Regions from separate parts of the Pantoea sp. KPR_PJ genome, predicted to be linked through region 1. Evidence: predicted binding sites of a transcription regulator. Region 1 holds the regulator's gene; each other region holds the start of a gene.
What was found. Region 1 encodes Fur, which represses iron uptake genes when iron is present. Its sites were predicted from a motif close to ATAATAATGAGAACNACTATCAA; they were not measured.

Region 2: the regulator Fur is predicted to act here: its motif matches at 791-813, upstream of HP564_RS11640 (isochorismate synthase).
Region 3: the regulator Fur is predicted to act here: its motif matches at 1,164-1,186, upstream of fes (enterochelin esterase).
Region 4: the regulator Fur is predicted to act here: its motif matches at 1,235-1,257, upstream of entS (enterobactin transporter EntS).

What each region holds. Positions count from the first base shown of each region.
Region 1 covers NZ_JABMIK010000003.1:384,515-386,719, reverse strand. Annotated here, with positions in the region: gene ybfE (LexA regulated protein) at 1-73, shown strand, start outside; gene fldA (flavodoxin FldA) at 209-739, shown strand; gene fur (ferric iron uptake transcriptional regulator) at 1,093-1,536, shown strand; gene HP564_RS10350 (hypothetical protein) at 1,598-1,993, opposite strand.
Region 2 covers NZ_JABMIK010000004.1:233,271-235,475, forward strand. Annotated here, with positions in the region: gene HP564_RS11640 (isochorismate synthase) at 1-763, opposite strand, end outside; gene fepB (Fe2+-enterobactin ABC transporter substrate-binding protein) at 941-1,906, shown strand; gene entS (enterobactin transporter EntS) at 1,901-2,205, opposite strand, start outside.
Region 3 covers NZ_JABMIK010000004.1:243,820-246,024, reverse strand. Annotated here, with positions in the region: gene HP564_RS11685 (TonB-dependent siderophore receptor) at 1-967, opposite strand, end outside; gene fes (enterochelin esterase) at 1,242-2,205, shown strand, end outside.
Region 4 covers NZ_JABMIK010000004.1:235,543-237,747, reverse strand. Annotated here, with positions in the region: gene fepG (iron-enterobactin ABC transporter permease) at 1-196, opposite strand, end outside; gene fepD (Fe(3+)-siderophore ABC transporter permease) at 193-1,182, opposite strand; gene entS (enterobactin transporter EntS) at 1,327-2,205, shown strand, end outside.

The sequences.
Region 1 (2,205 bases):
GGCTGAGCAGCGCAATATCAGCCGCAGCGAACTGATTGAACAAATGCTGCTGGCGCAACTCAAACTGGACTGAATCGCGCAAAGCGCACGCAGAAGCAAATGTAGCGGCTTTTCAAGTTCCGCCCTTTTGCCCGCTCTGCTATCATTCGCTTAATTGTGCGCACCGCGCATGCATCTCATTATCAGGATTTAAGAGGTTATTTACCCCATGGCAATCGTAGGCATCTTCTTTGGCAGCGATACCGGCAACACCGAAAACATTGCAAAAATGATCCAGAAACAGCTGGGTAAAGACGTTGCGGAAGTTCATGACATTGCCAAAAGCACGAAAGAAGATCTGGAAGCATTCGACATTTTGCTGCTGGGCATTCCGACCTGGTACTATGGTGAAGCGCAGTGCGACTGGGATGACTTCTTCCCGACGCTGGAAGAGATTGATTTCAACGGCAAGCTGGTGGCCCTTTTTGGCTGCGGCGACCAGGAAGATTATGCCGAATATTTCTGCGACGCGATGGGCACTATCCGCGATATCATCGAGCCAAACGGCGCGGTTATCGTGGGGCACTGGCCGACCGAAGGCTATCATTTCGAAGCATCTAAAGGCCTGGCCGACGATAAACACTTCCTCGGTTTAGCGATCGACGAAGACCGCCAGCCTGAACTGACCAACGAGCGCGTTGATGCCTGGGTTAAGCAGATTTATGATGAGCTACAGCTGCAGGCCATCATCGAAGCGTAAGTGTCCGCTCCTCAATGTGGGCGCTGGCTCACATTGAGGGAGTGGTTTTTCCTATAGAAATAATAGCTACAGATTTTTAACTTTCATCTGCAATTCTGTACAATACCCACATCGGTTATCTGCTTATTTCTCCCGCGAGGTCAGGAAGTTAGCGAGATGATGACGAACCTCCTGCATTTTTCCACCCGGCGCCGTTATGTTTTCCCTGACAGCCCGTGTTGATTTCAGGCGTTTCCCTCGGTTTTCATTTCAAAGCTTCGCCTCTATAATGAGACGCAAATGAGAATAGACACCGAACGACATTCAAGGCAAGGCGCCTCAAGTAACCAGCAAAGTAACAGGACAATATCCGCATGACTGACAACAATACCGCATTAAAGAAGGCTGGCCTGAAAGTCACGCTGCCCAGACTCAAAATTCTGGAAGTGCTTCAGGAACCTCAGTGCCATCACGTCAGCGCGGAAGATCTGTATAAACGCCTGATTGATATGGGCGAAGAGATTGGTCTGGCTACCGTTTATCGTGTTCTTAATCAGTTTGATGATGCAGGCATCGTAACGCGTCACAACTTTGAAGGCGGGAAATCGGTTTTCGAACTGACCCAGCAGCATCATCACGATCACCTGATCTGCCTTGACTGCGGCAAAGTTATCGAATTTAGCGACGAGTCTATCGAAACGCGCCAGCGTGATATCGCTACCCGTCACGGTATTAAGCTGACTAACCACAGCCTTTACCTCTACGGTCACTGCGCGCTGGGCGATTGCCGCGAAGACGAAACGCTCCACGATCAGTAAAAACAGTGTGCTATGCAGTAATGCTAAAAGCCGGTACAGATACCGGCTTTTTTTATGGCTGTCAGGCGACGAGGGTTTCGTGCAGATAGCGCCAGCGAGGGATGGACGTACTGCAATCCAGGATAGCCAGTGAAATGCGCGTCTGATCCTGACCGTTCATCATTTGCAGTTCGCGATACTGAATGGTGATTTCATTCTTCTGCTGGGAAATAACAGCGTGCTCGCTGGTGGCAATACGCATTCCTTCACGCTTCCCCTGCAGCTGACGAAAGAGATCTTCAGTCTGGTTGAAATCAAGCAGTTTGCCCTGCGGCGTCACCATGCGGAAATCGGGGTGAAAATGCGAGAGGAGTAAATGGAAACTGTCATCTTCACCTGACGGCTGATTAAAGATACGTTCGATTAACTGATGCAAAACTACTACGCTGTGTCTTGCTTCCTGAGCGAGAGCTGTCATTTTATTTCCTTGTTATGCCCGCATAGCCTTTTTAAGAGCGAATAGCCTACCTCAAAATAACAAATTCACATCTGGAAATTGATTAAATTTAATTAACTCAGACAACTCTCAATGTGGTCCGACAAGTTAATATTATCCTCTGAAGAATAAAAACGTGTATAAGCGCAGATAACAGCCATAAAAAAGGGCGATTGCTCGCCCTGTTGTCATAA
Region 2 (2,205 bases), on a different contig from region 1:
GCTGAAGCACATCGCGCATGGCATCGGTTACCAGCTTATGTTCATGGCGATCTTTGGCTGAGTGCATCAGGCTGTCGCCTGCGGCACGATCGCGCTGCGCGTCGGCGTCACGTCGCGCCGAGCCTGCAAGCGGGCAAGAGCTGAAATTCCGTCCCTGCTTGCGCAGCATCAGCTCAGGACTGGCACCTGTCAGCGAACCGCCCTGCGGCAGCGGCAGATGAAAGTGATAGCTGTTGGGATTTTGCGCCACAATGCGCTGCATCAGCGCGGCGACATCCACCGGCTCTTCCGTCACAATATCCATCAGGCGCGACAGGACAACCTTATCCAGATCGCCGCGCTGCATGGTGGCGACCGCCTGGGCTACCATTCCGGTAAACACCTCGTGCCCGGGAAGCGCCGCGCGACGACGTATCTGAGGCAATGGGGCCTGAGCCACAGGCAGAGCAGCCTGAAGATCGTCACGATTAAAGGTCTGATGCGACTCAGGGATAAACAGGGCTGCGGGCTGTGACACGTCAAACGGGATAGCCCCCACCAGAATAGGGTGGGCAATACCCTGTTTCTTCGCAGAGGCGAAATGATGTCGTAGCTGCTGTTGAAAATCGCCGTTCAGAACCGCGCCGTCAGCGACCGGCGTGGTTATCGTGGTATAGCATCCCTGCGTAGCGAGGCTACGCCACGGTGATGTAAAGAGAAATCCCCGACACAGGGCGGAGAAATCCGCCATCAGGGGATTTTCAAACTTCAACGTTTCCACCATAATTTTCACCTATAAATGATAAGAGAATTAATAATGATTATCATTTGTATTGTGGTCCTGTAACCTACGTTGATTACGCTGGAGTGTCAATAAATTCGCGGTATTCCCGTCTTATCCTCTCCACTATCATCAGAATTAACAGGGTGTTGTCTCGCAACGAAAGGTGGATTAGATCTTATGTTTAAGCGCAGCTTTACGGCCATTTTCGCGCTGGTTGTCATCACGTTAATCACCAGTTTTGCTGCGCAGGCCGACAGCGGCTGGCCGCGCACGCTGCAGAGCGCCAGCGGGAGTGTGACCTTAGAAAAAGCGCCGCAGCGCATTGTGTCGACCAGCGTGACGCTCACCGGATCGCTGCTGGCGATTGATGCGCCGGTGATGGCCAGCGGCGCGACCGCGCCAGGCAGCCGTCTTGCCGATGAGCAGGGGTTTTTTCGCCAGTGGGGCGACGTGGCGAAGCGGAAAAACGTTAAGCGCCTCTATATCGGTGAACCCAGTGCCGAAGCGGTTGCCGCCGAAGCGCCCGATCTGATTATCGTCAGCGCAACCGGTAATGACTCCGCAATAAAGCTGGTGGATCAGTTTTCGGCTATCGCGCCAACGCTGGTGGTGAACTATGACGATAAAAGCTGGCAGCAGCTGGTAACCCTGCTGGGGCAGGCGACTGGCCATGAGGCGGATGCCGCGGCGCGTATCAATGCCTTTAATCAACAGCAGGAGGCGCTGAAGCAGGCTATTACGCTGCCGCCGCAGCCCGTCACGGCCATGGTGTTTAACGGCGGCGGCCGGGCCGTTAACGTGTGGACCGCTGAATCGGCGCAGGGCAAGCTGCTGCAACAGCTCGGCTTTACGCTTGCGGTGCCGCCTGCGAATGTGCAGCCGTTGCACTCGATGGGCCAGCGCAAAGACATTATTCAGCTCGCCGGCGAGAACGTAGCCAGCGGCCTGAATGGCCACACGTTTCTGCTGTTTGCCGCCGAAGATCCAGCCGTACAGCAGCTGATGCAGAATCCTTTCCTGGCCGAGACTGCGGCAGTGAAACAGCACCAGGTGTATGCGCTGGGGGCAGACACCTTTCGCCTCGATTACTACAGCGCCAGCCATCTGCTGGCGCGGCTGCAGCAGCTGTTTGTTAAATCATGATGTTTCTTTCGCCAGCGCGAGTGCTGGCGGCTGATAGCGGCGCAGCTGCGCCATCAGGATCCACATCAGCATCCCCAGCAGCGCCGCGCTGAATCCAGACAGCGCGGCAGCCTGCTGCGGCAGGAGCCAGGAGCCCATGGCGCCTGTTATCGCCGCGCCCACTGCATCACCGGTTACGTTCTGCGCCGTCCACAGGCTGTTAATTCGTCCCAGCAGCGCATCAGGCGTCAGCGACTGAATCAGCTGGTACTGTACCAGGCTGTTTATCGCGCTGAAGTAGCCGAACGCGGCCAGACAGG
Region 3 (2,205 bases), on a different contig from region 1:
AGGCCCCGGTCCACTTAACGGCAAAATTCTGGCGATAAAGTCGGTTGGTCTCGTCACCGTACAGGCTTTTTACCAGCGCGCTGGTGTTGGTATTCTGGGTATCGCCCGCATAGAGATTTCCCTGACGGCTGTAGCCCGCCTGAAACTCCAGCGCCTGCATCGGCGCAAACGCCCAGCGCAGCATGGCGTTAATATCTTTATTCACTACCCCTTCACGGCCTGACGGATAGCTGCCTGCATAGCTGCCGGTACGCTCTGCTGCATGGCCTTCGTTAATGTCGTAGGCGTCTGCCTGCGTCTTTGCCAGATTGCCGTAAAGGCGGAAGCTGACGTCGTCGCCCAGCGGCCCTTCCAGACTGAAGTTGGTGCGGCGAGTCGCCCCCTCATCCTTATGCTCAGGCACGTTGTAATAGGCATTCCAGGAGCCGTGCCACAGGTTGTCATCGTACTTTTTGGTAATGATGTTCACTACGCCGCCCGCCGCGCCGTTGCCGTAGCGCACTGCTGCCGGGCCACGGATCACCTCAATACGCTCAATCATCTCGGGCGGCACCCAGTTGGTGTCGCCGCGCGTATCACGCTCTCCGCGCCAGCCGAGACGCACGGCGTTGCGGCTGGAGACCGGCATGCCATCCACCAGAATCAGAGTATTTTCCGGTCCCATGCCGCGAATATCGATCTGGCGATTATTGCCGCGCTGGCCGCTGGTGGAGTTGCCGGTCAGGTTAACGCCCGGCATGGTGCGGATGATTTCCGATACGTCGCGCGCGGGCGGGCGCTTTTTAATCTCATCAGCGGTAATGGTAGAAACGCCCGGTGCCTGGAGGTTCTGCTGCGCCGCGCTGACCACCAGCGTATTGCCGCTGATGTCAGAAGGGGCGTTGCTGGTGTCCGCTGCCTGTACACTGGCTGCGGCAAGGCCGAGTTCAATCAGAATGGCTAATGACAAACGCGATAATGTAGGCATTTTTTTAGGTTCCTGGATTGCCAGCGGAAACCAGTGGTGTCCTGCGGCGTGCCGGTAAAAGAGTCTTACTTAGCAAGCACGCACTCCAGCCGAACCCAGGCTCTCCTTCGCGGAACATCGGCCTGATATAGCAGGCAGATCAGGCTGGCGGAACGCGCGCGCTCCTGCTGTCGGAGCGGGAAACACCCTATTGCAAATGCAAATAATTATCAATAGTATTATTCATAACATCTATGAAACTTTGCGCGCATCTGGCCCAGTAAATATTTTATTTATGAAGTGGTTAACTCATGAAACCGGCAGTGACTCCTGGTGGCAGGCCCTTGAGCGTCAGGGGCTGCCCTTAATCGACGCCGCTGACAACGGCGAATGTGCCGTCACCTTCTTCTGGCGCGATCCCGAGGGGAGCGAAGCCACCTCTTCTACCCGCCGTGTCTGGATCAACATTACCGGCGTAACCGATCACCACCAGCGCGCGGCGCCCCAGTCGCTGAGCCGCATTGCCGATACCGACGTCTGGTTCTGGCAGACACAGCTTCCTGCCAGCTGGCGCGGCAGCTATTGCCTGATGCCAGACAGCCACGCCGCAGCCTTCACGGGCGAGCCGGATATGCAGACGCTGCGCGCCTGGTGGAAAGAAAAATTCCCCACAGCGCAGGCCGATCCGTTAAATCCGCTGCGGGGCTGGGCGGGCGGACGTGGTCTGCGCGTCTCGCCGCTGCATCTGCCGAATGCACCCGATCAGCGCGTCTGGCAAGCCGTTGACGAAGGGCGCGCGCCCCTGCTGCCACTTCATCACCATATCTGGCAGAGTGCGCGCCTCAATACTCACCGTTCGGTATGGATCCACACCACCGGCGAGGCGCAGCAGAGGCCGCTGGTACTGCTGCTGGATGGTCAGTTCTGGGCCAATACCATGCCGCTCGCCTGGCCACTACAGCAGCTTACCGACGCTGGCCAACTCCCGCCTGCGGTATACGTGATGATTGACATCATCGACCGCGAACACCGCAGCCGCGAACTGCCGTGCAACGCCGATTTCTGGCTGGCGGTGCAGGAAGAACTTCTGCCTCAGCTTCAGGCGTGGGCACCGCATTGCGCCAGCGCCGCTGATACGCTGGTCTGCGGCCAGAGCTTTGGCGGATTGTCCGCCGCCTATGCCGTGCTTCACTGGCCGCACCGTTTTGGCGGTGCCATCAGCCTTTCCGGCTCCTTCTGGTGGCCGGAACGCGGCAAGC
Region 4 (2,205 bases), on a different contig from region 1:
CGATCAGCAGTGCCATTGTCACACGCGGCAGACGCCACTCCAGTACGATCAGCTGAACATTGCGCGCGGCGTCGCCCTTCACCAGTTGCCAGAGCTGTTCAGCGGTAACTGGCAGCGCGCCCCGCGTCACGCCGAGAAAGGCCAGCAGCGCACAAAGCGCCAGCAGCCAGCTGGCCTGTAGCATCGTCCGGTTCATAGCGGCCCTCTCCCGAGCTGGCGGCGTACCAGGACAATCAGCATCGGCGCACCAATCAGTGCGGTCACCACCGCGACGCGCAGTTCGCCAGGCACCATGACGCGGCCCAGAACATCGGCGGCCAGCAGCAGGCAAGGCGTAATCAGCAGGGTGCCGGGCAGTAACCAACGATGATCGTTGCCCCACAGCCAGCGCGCCAGATGTGGGGTCATCAGCCCGAGAAACGCAATGGGCCCGACGGCAGCAGTTGCCGCGCCGCTCAGCAGCGCAATCGCCAGCAGCCCCAGCAGCTGCGTGCGCGCAACGCGCGTACCGAGCGCCGTCGCCACATCGCCTCCCATACTCAGGCTGTTAAGCGAACGCGCCAGCAGCAGCGCAATCAGCCCTCCGACCACCACCGCCGGATAAGTGGCGCGCAGGATGGCCATACTGCGAATATCGAGCGATCCGCTGTGCCAGAAGCGTAAATGGTCATAGATATCGGGATTGAGCAGCGACAGGCCTGAGGTCAGCCCTTCCAGCACCGCGCCCAGCGCCACGCCGGCGAGAGTTAAACGCACCGGGTTAACGCGCCCGCCGCCGAGCGCGCCGGTCAGCGCCACCAGCAGCGACGAAAGCAGCGCCCCGCCAAAGGCGAAGCCGAGCCAGTCAGCCGGGGAATCCGCGCCGAAGAGCGCAATACCCAGCACCACGGCAAAGCCTGCGCCAGCATTGACGCCAAGAATGCCAGGGTCGGCGAGCGGATTACGCGTCAGGCTCTGCATCAGCGCGCCCGCGAGCCCAAGCGCGCTGCCGGCCAGCAAACCGGCCAGCGTTCGCGGCAGGCGTGCTTCGCGCACGATGATGCAGTCGGCGCTGCTGCAGGAGGTGGTCAGAGCCAGAGAGAGATCGTGAATAGCAATCGATTTTGCGCCAAGCATCAGGCTGAGCGCGATCAAGAGCAACAGCAGCATCCCTGAGGCGGCTATTGCGGTGAGTTGACGCATAACATTTCGAACCTTCACTGTTCACTGACGCGGCGGGCACGTCAATTTGATAATGATACTTGTTATCGTTATTACTCGTATTTTTGTATGTTACCATGATTCGCCTCGACCTTAACGAGGAAAACCGCAGCAGAAGGCGAAGAAATGAACAAACCCTCCCACCTTATCGATCTCAGCCTGTTAAAAACCCATCCCGATTTTCGTGCCGTATTCACTGCCCGATTTATCTCTATTGTCGCTCTCGGCATGCTGGCAATTGCCGTGCCGGTACAGATCCAGCAGCTGACCGGCTCACCGGCGCTGGTCGGGCTGGCCGTTACGCTGGCGGGTACGGGCATGTTTGTCGGGCTGCTGACCGGCGGCGTGCTGGCCGATCGCTATGAGCGTAAGCGCCTGATCCTGATCGCCCGCTCTACCTGCGGCACTGGCTTTATTGCGCTGGCCGTCAATGCCGCTCTCCCCACACCGTCCGTTACGGCGATATTTTTACTGGGACTGTGGGACGGTTTTTTTGGCGCGATTGGCGTAACGGCGCTGCTGGCGGCAACTCCCTCGCTGGTGGGACGCGAAAACCTGATGCAGGCGGGTGCCATTACAATGCTCACGGTACGCTTTGGCTCAATTTTGTCGCCCGTGATCGGCGGGCTGGTGATGGCGCACGGCGGTGCCACGTGGAACTACGGCCTCGCGGCTTTCGGCACGCTGCTAACCGTGCTGACGCTGTTGCGGCTGCCGGTGATGCCTGCGCCTGCGCAGCCGCGCGAGCATCCACTCAGAGCGCTGGCCAGCGGCGTGCAGTTTCTCTTTTCGGCCCCGGTTGTCGGCATGGCTGCGCTGGTCGGCGCTCTGGTCACGCTGGCGGGTGCGGTGCGCGTGCTCTATCCGGCACTGGCGCCACACTGGGAGGTCAGCCTCAATCAGCTTGGCCTGATCTACTGCGCCGTACCGCTTGGCGCGGCGCTGGGCGCGCTGACCAGCGGTCGGCTGGCGCACTCGCCGCAGCCTGGCCGTTTGATTTTAGGC